3 regions of the Corynebacterium sp. 401_CJEI genome follow, and region 2 is predicted to be linked to each of the others. Evidence: predicted binding sites of a transcription regulator. Region 2 holds the regulator's gene; each other region holds the start of a gene.
The links. The regulator LexA, encoded in region 2, represses DNA repair genes until DNA is damaged. The targets are predictions, from matches to a motif close to CGAACANNTGTTCG.
Positions count from the first base shown of each region.

Region 1 (3,253 bases), on a different contig from region 2:
TTGCTTCTTCCTCGGATAGGTCCCAGACCTCATCGGATACATGGCAAAATGACAACATCCAATCGAGGTTGCGTTTCTGAATCGTCTTCATCTTCCGTGTCACACGCTGATGAAAAGTTTGCTTGCCGACGTTCTTTAGCGGCCCAACCGGAACGCTAGTCGCGGTGTCCCCATTACGGGAAGTCCACACTTCTGTTCCGTCGGGGTATCTGTCGATATCCCAGCCCTCGTGCGTTTTTAGATTGTGGTGTCGGCGGCAGAGACAGTGCAGATTCTCAGTGTCAGTCGGCCCGCCCTGCTTGGGATTGTCGTGGTTGTACGGCTGAATATGGTCCAGGTCGCACTTGGCTGCCGGGACGTCGCAGCCGGGGAAGCGGCAGGTACCGTCACGCCCACGGACGCGAGCCACCTGGCTCTCAGTGGGGCGGTAACCATCCACCTTGCTGTCGGCGGAGATACGGATGTGAGTTGCGCGAGCAAGCCATTCTTCGGTGGCTACCTCGCTCAACCAGCCGACGCCATCAATCCATGCTGGCCCACCGCCGACCTCGCGGTAGACATTGATGACAATCTCGGCATTGGTCGATTTCTGTGCCAGCTGTAGTAGCGCTTCCGCCTGCGTGCACTGTTCACCACGATTGATTGCTGTGTTGCGAATCCCCTGAATCCTGGCCATGAGCTCGGTCGCGCGGTCGTTTTCAAGGATTGCTGTGACCTTTTTGTGCTTGCCATCGCCCGTGTCGGAGAGTGCGACCGCTTCGCCTTCTGGAACCCGTTGGGTGCCGTCGTTGCGGGCGCAGTCGTTGTACTCAGAAACCAAGTCGCCGATTAGACGAGACAGCGTGTAGACACCAACCATTGCTTGTCGAGGTCGCGTCGGAGTGAGCATTTCCAAAAGATGGGGCTCTACCGTGTCGAACTGATCTGGTGACAGCCCGGCAACGCCATTGGCGATGGCGCGGAGATGGGCTAACGAGAAACAGAAGGTGGATTCGATGAGAGCCCGGACTTTTGGTAGGCGTTCGAACATCAGCGCAATTTCGCACAGCGTAGAACACTTGCCGCGGCTAAGGCCGGTTCGAATGCTTATGCGGGCAAGATGGTGATTGACATCGACCTCCTCACCGGGAGCGCAGATATCGATCAGTTGAAGGTCTGCGGCGTTGATGGCACGGGCCGCGAGGCTAATCGGGTCGTCGGATTGCTGGTTGGCCCATGAGGGCTTTTGACCTGGTGCTGGAAGTTCTGTGGGCGGCGATGACATTGGTTATCCCCCTGATTACTACGTGTCCGCCGGAGAATTGAAGATTGAGTTCTGTGGTGGAGAGAAGCATGGAGAGGCTGTGTCAACCAGTCCCGCCAACCCCTGTGCACCGGACAAAGAACTTTCGCTTACAAATTTTCCCTACAACCCAAATCGTACACCTGTTTGAAAAACTGTCAATAGAATTCTGGAAATATGTTCTAAAATTCTGTGCTGAATTAGATCCGGCCCCTCCGTCCGAGCCTCCTCCGTCCGAGGCCCCTCGGCAGGGCGCCGTACAAAGGCAGGACTCGCTGTCGCGGATGATGCGGAACATCACCAGCTTCAGCGCCATCCAGTTCCTCCAAGAACTCGTGAATGCGTTCGAGCGTATTGGGGGAGTAGAGCAGTGCGAGGTGATCAGACCAGTCGCCACCGCCAGTGGCATTGTTGACGTTCGTAATGTGGTGACCCTCTTGTTCGGGCAAAAAGGCGCCGGTCCACGGGCGAACCACGGTGTCAAAAGGGGTGCCGATATTCAGGTAGTGCGGACCACGTCGGGTAATGCCACGCGCTGCGCGGTTCAGAGTCGCAATGTAGTCAGAGTCCAGCAGCTGTTGAATGCAGGCACGGCCGACAAGGCGGTCGACGAGTTTGTGCATCGGTAGGCCGCATCGCTCAAGGGCACTGAGCCTTCGGCGCATGCCCCACGCAGTAGTGCCTCGGTGGTTTCCCGCAAGAGAGATGACTGCCCGCACGGGGCTGTTGTCGGAGGCGTACTGCTCGGCTGCTTCTTCGTTGAGGCCACGGTTCAGAGCTTCGTCGTAAAGCGAATCGATGCTCGCGTTGGCGTAGCTGCGGCAGTGTAGACCGCCCTGGGAATGACCGATGAGGTCGATGCGGGGTAGGGAGAGGTGGGCACGGAAGCGGTCGAGAAGGTCGGTGACTTCGGCGAGCGCATCGCTTAAATCGGTGGTGGCTTTGACGCTACGGAGACGGCTGACCAGCGTGGCGGGGTCGGAGCCGTAATCGAGTGAGAATACGGGGCGATTCCGGGCGAGGAACGGCCCCAACATGGCGAAGGAGTTGAACGAGTTCATCCAGGTGCCGTGAACCAGGACAATTGGTGTGCGACCGTTGTATCTGTCCAGGTCGGGAGTGATTTTGCCGTCGAGGATTTCGCGAACGTCCTGCACGCCGTGGGGGATCCATTCGGGATGACGCAACGAGCGCAGGTATGCCTGGGGAAAGGCGCGCAGTAGAGGGCCGAAAACTCGCGTGCTCGGGGAGTAGTCATCCATAGGGGCTAATCGTAGGCTGGGTTTATGACGTACTGCTACACAGCTGCCGAAATTCGCGCCGCGGAACAGCCCTATCTGGACGCACAAACGCGTGACGACGAACTCATGCGCCACGCAGCCGCCGCTGTGTCGGAGGTGGCGGAGCGGATGCTCTCAGAGGCATCTCCGGAGCCTGGTCGCGGTCGCGTGCTGCTGTTGGTTGGATCGGGAGGCAATGGTGGCGATGCACTCTATGCTGGCCGAAACTTGTCCTCGGATGGGCATGGCGTGGATGCGGTTTTGCTGGGCTCGAAGCCACACGAGCGGGCACTGAAAGCTTTTGAACTCGCAGGTGGGCGGGTGCTGCCGTTGGGGTGTGACCGGGAGACGGATTTATCGAAGATTCTGTGGTCGATTAGTGAAGACTACGCACTGATCATCGACGGCATCGTGGGGCTCGGAGGTCACGGCGCGCTGCGTGAAGAGGCCGCGTGGTTGGTGCGCGAAGCGCGGTTGGGCAAAGTTCCCATTCTCGCGGTTGATGTGCCGAGCGGCGTAGAAACCGATACTGGGCGTACTTTTGACCCGCCTGCCCAGACCATCAATCCAGACCCTGATTTGGAGGAGAGACAGAACCCGTACTTGCCATCTCACGTGGAGGCCACGACAACGGTGACTTTCGGCGGTCTGCGCTACGCGCACTCGCTGTCCGAATCCTGTGGCACCGTCG
Region 1 covers NZ_JVIP01000018.1:86,764-90,016, forward strand. The annotation lists gene ADM64_RS04310 (HNH endonuclease signature motif containing protein) at 1-1,264, opposite strand, end outside; gene ADM64_RS04315 (esterase/lipase family protein) at 1,483-2,544, opposite strand; gene ADM64_RS04320 (NAD(P)H-hydrate dehydratase) at 2,569-3,253, shown strand, end outside.
Region 1: ADM64_RS04310 (HNH endonuclease signature motif containing protein) is a predicted target of LexA. The motif match lies at 1,419-1,432, and genes of this name have one in related genera.

Region 2 (3,253 bases):
CTGCGAGCGTTCAATCGTAGAAAAACGTTTGCCGCAATTCAGGCATTCCCTTCGGCGACGAATCCCCATACCGTTATCTATCAACCGTGAGTCCAAGACTCGTGTCTGATCATGATGACAAAACTGGCAATACACGGTCTCCAGTCTACGTCCCACCCCAACACCGGAAACTGGAATGATTATTGCGCGGAGTAGGAAGCGTACGTAGACGTAAAGGTGCTTTCGACCGCCTCACTTTGTCCCTGTTCAAAGACCATGCTGCCGAAAACTCCGAAGAAAGCACCAAGCCCTAGAGCCCATACCGCCATCAGGCGAGTCAGGTTAGTGCCTGCGGATACATCACTACGATTGGACTGCTGCGCCCTGCTAACGGATAGAGACGGACGCCCGTAGTTGACCGAGACATGACTGGGCCGCGACCTGTCCCTCCGCATTCGCGCCGATGAAGCCCCATTTCGATTGCGCTGTGCAATACGTGCACGCTGACCGGGCCGAACGATGTGCTGTGTGCAAGACGCACTACGTTCACCCCACACCAACGGGGCTTTCCGTGTCGTCCGAGCAGGGAGCTCGGAAACTTGAGAAAAGTCAATATCAGATGTGCTGCTAACACCAAGTGCGGTTGAAACCGTAGACATCATGTTTTCTCCCTTTCCAACGTTGACTCTCCCACCGTTGCCGGCCTGGAGAGAATAAGAGTTGTACGACCGTTTCCCGACGCTGTGGAGACTATGTCCAAGGGCGGATGCGGAGAATCCGTCTAGACCCTTTCATCAAACGACTGTTCGAGTAACTTGTCATGTTCGATTTATAACACCATGTTCGAATATTGTCTACTGCTATCCGGATTTATTTTCGATTTTCGACATCATCACCGCCTCCGAGCACGGATAATGTACACGTTTTCTAAAGAATTCAAGGGCGCACAGTGTTCGATGCTCGACGATTCGAACAGTTTTGAGTTATGATTCATTCGAAAGAGTTTGAGAAGGGATGTTCCATGGCTCAAAAGAAGAAAGCGAACCCTAAAACACTCACCGATCGGCAGCGTCGGATTCTTGACGTCATTTCGGATGCCGTCGTACTTCGCGGATACCCACCGAGCATTCGAGAAATTGGGGATGCTGTGGGCTTGAATTCCACCTCGTCGGTGGCATACCAACTCAAGGAGTTGGAGAAGAAGGGCTTTCTCCGCCGCGACCCACACAAACCCCGCGCGGTAAACGTAAGGGATTCGAAGTCCTCCGCTGGCACTTTCACTCCGGTAAAGCCTGGGCCAAAGGCTACTGGCACCACCCAAACTCCCGAGATGCCAGAGGACATGCCAGAGCCAATCTTCGTTCCTATCGTTGGACAGATTGCGGCTGGCAACCCTATTTTGGCGGAGCAGCATGTGGAAAGTCACATGGCACTTCCGATGGAGATTACGGGCTCTGGTCAGCTATACCTACTCAAGGTCGTGGGTGATTCCATGGTTGACGCGGGCATTCTCGACGGAGACTGGGTGGTAGTCCGTTCCCAAGACGTGGTCGAACAGGGAGATTTCGTTGCAGCCCTGTTTGAAGATGAAGCAACAGTCAAGGAATGGCACGAAGACGCTGCTGGCAAGTGGCTCATGCCCCATAATCGCGCCTTTGACCCACTCCCCGCGGAGCACGCCAAAATCCTCGGCAAGATTGTCAGCGTCCTACGCAGCCTCTAATTTCCCACATTTTCGTTGCCCGAAACAGACATAAACGGGCATACTGGGAACAGATAGTAAAGCTGAAATTTCTTAACAGCTAAGGAGCGGGGAATGTACGCAGAGGAACGCCGCCGGAAGATTGCGTCTTTGACAGCAGTCGAAGGGCGCGTGACGGTCGCTGATCTTGCGGAAGCTTTCGATGTCACAGCAGAGACGATTCGCCGTGACCTAGCTCAGTTGGATGCAGAGGGCGCAGTTCACCGCGTACACGGTGGCGCTGTGGCTACTCGTTCTTTTCAGACTGTTGAGTTTTCAGTTGCCGCTCGAAAGAACGCGCAAAAGGACGCGAAGCTCTCTATTGCCCGCTGTGCTGCGGATTTTCTGCCTGACTCTGGTGGTGGAATTTTTCTCGATGCTGGAACTACCACCGAGGCTCTTGCAGAGCTGATGGTCCACTCCCCTGATAACCGCCGTTGGTCGGTTGTCACAAACTCTCTTCCCAACGCCATCACACTCGCAGGATCGAACCGCATTGAGCTTCAACTCCTTGGCGGCCAAGTTCGCGTCATTACTCAGGCGGTTGCTGGCGATACGGCACTCCGCACTCTCGCGGTTATGCGTGCCGATGTCGCTTTCATTGGTTCTAATGCCTTGACAATTGACCACGGTCTTTCTACTGCTGATCCGCAGGAAGCGGCGGTAAAGCGCGCGATGATTACGAATGCGCGCAAGGTCATCGTTATGGCGGACTCGACGAAACTTGGCCGCGACTTTCTCGTCAGCTTTGCAGCATTGGAAGATATCGACGTCGTGATTACAGATTCCTCTGCCCCGGAACAGTTCGTCAACGATCTCAGGGAGCAAGGTGTCGAGGTTGTGGTTGCTTCATGATCCTGACCTTGACTGTAAATCCGTCAATCGATCGACTTGCTCGACTCGATACGGAGCTCAAGCGAGGTGGCGTGTTCCGCCTACCAATGGCTGAGGACATGGCTGGTGGCAAGGGAATTAATGTGTCCAAGGCGTTGCACTACGCCGGAGAAAAGACGCTCGCGCTCTACCCGGCATCGGACTCCGGAAAATTCACGCGCCTGTTGGAAGTCTCTGGCATACCCCATGAAGCCATCAACACGACTAACGAAGCCCGCGTTAATCTCACACTCGCAGAGCCAGATGGGACGACCACCAAGCTCAATTCCCCTGGCATGACATTGACGAAAGCGCACCGTAGGCGTGTCCTGGAGAAACTTATCCACCATGCTAAACACGCCACGTGGGTAGTTTTCGCAGGTTCATTGCCCCCTGGTGTCCCCAGGGATTTTTACGTTCAATGCACCGAGGCGGTGTATTCGGTCAACCCGAATATTCGTGTTGCTATGGATACGAGCGACGGCCCACTGACTGAGGTCGTTCGCGCATTTCCAAAGGTGCGACCTTTTTTGATGAAGCCGAACGCCTACGAACTTGGTCAAATCATTGATCAGGACGGCGAAGAACTTGAGGCCGCTGCAGCCGAAGGGAACTATCTTCCCGTAGCGCAGGCTGCTCGTGCGCTGAACGAGCTTGGCG
Region 2 covers NZ_JVIP01000009.1:53,574-56,826, reverse strand. The annotation lists gene nrdR (transcriptional regulator NrdR) at 1-135, opposite strand, end outside; gene lexA (transcriptional repressor LexA) at 1,001-1,702, shown strand; gene ADM64_RS02215 (DeoR/GlpR family DNA-binding transcription regulator) at 1,796-2,575, shown strand; gene ADM64_RS02210 (1-phosphofructokinase family hexose kinase) at 2,572-3,253, shown strand, end outside.

Region 3 (3,253 bases), on a different contig from region 2:
CCATGCGAGTTCTGCAGGCGAAGTTGCTGGAGAAGAAGCGCCAGGAAGAGCGCGCGGAGCTGGACGCTCTCGGCGCAGGCGGCAATGCCTCGTGGGGTAACCAGATGCGCTCCTATGTGCTGCACCCGTACCAGATGGTGAAGGATCTGCGTACCGAATACGAAGTCAACAACCCGCAGTCGGTCCTCGACGGTGACCTCGACGGTTTCATTGAGGCCGGTATTCGCTGGCGCATGGCTCAGCAGTCCGAAGGGGAGTAGCGCTAGAACGGCGGTTCGTCTTCGGGTGCTTCCGGTGTCTCGGGAGTTTCGGGTGCTTCCGGTGTGGTGGGCTCGTCGGCTTCTGATTTTCTCTCGTTTTTGTTCATTCCCAGTTCTTCGCGAGCCTGATTTGTCAGCTCCTGTGATTCGCGGAGGTTTTCCAACCTCTGCTCGTTGTACTCTTTGAGTGTCTGTGCTTTCTTTGTCTTGCGCAGGTCGAAGGAGTAGCGACCGTGGCCGGAGAGCGGCCCTGATTCTGTGCTGATTAGGGCAGCTTTTTCAGCGCTCTGATCAGTGGCGGAGGTCCAGTACTCCATGCCGTCGATATCGCGCACGACATTCCAAAGACCGGCCGTTTTTAGATTGTGGTGGCGACGGCATAGGCAATGGAGGTTGGGCGTCTCGGTTTGGCCACCTTCGTCGGGATTCTCGTGGTTATACGGCTGAATGTGGTCGATGTCGCACTTCGCCGCATCGACATCGCATCCGGGAAAGCGACAGGTGCCGTCTCTACCTTGGATGTAAGTACGCTGTCGCTCTGTTGGCGAGTACTTTTCCGTTTTCTCGTCCGCTAGTAGCCGGATGCTAGTGACCCGATCGAGCCAGGATTCAGTGGCGATTTTGTTGATCCACCCCAAGCCACCGATCCAGGCTTCTTGGGGCTTGTCTTGGGTTAGTGGGCAGTACAGATTCAGTGTGGCGGTGACCTGGGCAGTCCCGTGCAGAAGATGTGAAAAGGCCTCGACGAAGTCGCAGTCTTGATCAGCGGTGATTTCCTCCAAGACCTTCTGAAACTCAATTGCCCGCTCAGGCATCAGTTCCATGGTGACTTCAGTGAGGTTGTCCTTTAACTCGAACTTTATAGATTCGCCAGCTTTTTGCTCGATGCCTTTTTGAAACGAAGTGATCGGCGGGTCGTACTCATTCTTCGGGCGCAATAGCGGGCTGACTTCATCAATAAGTCGCTGAATATTCTGTTGAAGGCTCCGAACTCCGCGAAGAACTTCACCATTGACTCTCGGCGTGATCAGCTCAAGAAGATGGTCTTCGAAATATCTCACAGCCGAGGCGTCATCCAAGGGGAGGACGGCCGTGGCAATGACCCACATGTGGGGAAGCGGTAGCTGTGCGCGTTTGAGCAGAAGCTCTTTTAACCGCGGGAGTCGCTCTAGTTGCATTCCGACATCGATGTACTGGAGTGTTCTCCCACGTGACATGCCAAGAGCTGGAGCGATTTTGGCGATGTAATCTTCGACATCTTTTGTTGAAGAAGAGGGAACACAAGCAAGGGCAAGCTTCAAGTCAGCTCGATTGCGGTCAATTCCAAGACGTGCTGGTGCTGTTTGAGAAATCTCATGGTGAAAGCGTGGTGCCGTCGCTTCCATTGCCGCAGCGTAAGTGCGTTTGCGTGGTATATGTTCTCCGCTGGCCATTGGTGAATCCCCCTGAAAGATAAGGCCTGGACGTTGAAATGTTGAAATAAGGAAGAGGTAGGGAAAGTATTTTCGACTAACTCTGAGTGTCAATTTTCCAAGCTTGAAGCAGCTCGGCTACGTTATTTGATGTTTTCAATCCTCGCTTTTAATCTTTCATGGCTCATTTTAATCGAACAGGTAAGCGAAGTAAAGGGGCATTTAAAGATTTTTGGGGAAAATAGTTTCGAACATTGCTATGGCGTGAGCTTTCGTGCGGTCGCGCTCTGGGGTTAGCGTTCGACGCCGCCTGTTCCCGCAATCCCGTCACGGCGACCAATTCCACGCATTCCAGAGTGACTTGAGTGGCTTAAGTGATTAGAGTGTCTACTTATGATCACTTTCGACGGGGTTACCAAGTCCTACTCGACTTCTAGCCGACCAGCTCTCGACGACGTTTCAGTCCACATAGATAAAGGTGAGTTTGTCTTTCTCATTGGACCGTCGGGCTCTGGTAAGTCGACCTTCCTGCGCCTTATGGTGCGTGAAGAGAAAGTGGATTCAGGAAAACTGACGGTTGCAGACCAGGATCTAACCAAGATTTCTCGTCGCAACATCCCGAAATTGCGTCAAAAGGTGGGGTACGTCTTCCAGGACTTCCGCCTGCTGCCAAAGAAGACGGTGTACGAAAATGTCGCGTTCGCATTGCAGGTAATTGGCAAGCCGAAGGCGAAGATCGACAAGGCAGTTCCGGAAACGCTCGAAATGGTCGGGCTCTCGGGCAAGGAAAACCGCTACCCGCACGAGTTGTCTGGTGGTGAGCAGCAGCGCGTCGCCATTGCTCGCGCCTTCGTCAACCGCCCGCTCATCTTGCTTGCCGACGAGCCCACCGGCAACCTCGACCCAAGCACCTCCGGTGACATCATGCTCTTGCTTGACCGCATCAATCGCATGGGCACGACCGTTATTGTGTCGACTCACGACAACGATGCCGTGGACTCCATGCGTCGCCGCGTGCTGGAGCTGGAGCTGGGGCGTCTCGTGCGTGACGACGCCACGGGTGTTTACGGCCTGAACAATTAGCAGACAGTCCATCGGTAGAAGAACTCATTCGAAAGGTATTACTGACCTATGAAGACTCGCTTTGTCCTCGGTGAGGCTTTCTCCTCCTTGGGCCGAAACATCACGATGACCATCGCGATGATTATTACGACTGCGGTGTCGTTGGCGCTGCTTGCGACGGGCATCCTGGTTACTGAGCAGACCAGCCGCACGAAGGATCTCTATCTCGATCGCGTAGAAGTGCAGATTGAGCTGAATGAACAAATCTCCGCCGAAGACCAAACTTGCTCCTCGCCGGAGTGCGCTGACGTCGTCGGCAAGCTTGAAGAGGCTGACGGCATTGATTCGGTGACCTTCCGAAATCGTCAGCAAAACTTTGACCACTTCGTGGAGATGTTCAAGGACAGTGACCCCGTGCTCGTGGAAAATGCGACGCCGGAGTCGCTGCCGGCTGTCGTGATGGTGCGTCTGAGCGACCCGACCGATGTCAGCCCGCTCGATCCGATTCGGGAGCTGCCG
Region 3 covers NZ_JVIP01000001.1:9,349-12,601, forward strand. The annotation lists gene prfB (peptide chain release factor 2) at 1-260, shown strand, start outside; gene ADM64_RS00055 (HNH endonuclease signature motif containing protein) at 263-1,645, opposite strand; gene ftsE (cell division ATP-binding protein FtsE) at 2,066-2,755, shown strand; gene ftsX (permease-like cell division protein FtsX) at 2,804-3,253, shown strand, end outside.
Region 3: ADM64_RS00055 (HNH endonuclease signature motif containing protein) is a predicted target of LexA. The motif match lies at 1,867-1,880, and genes of this name have one in related genera.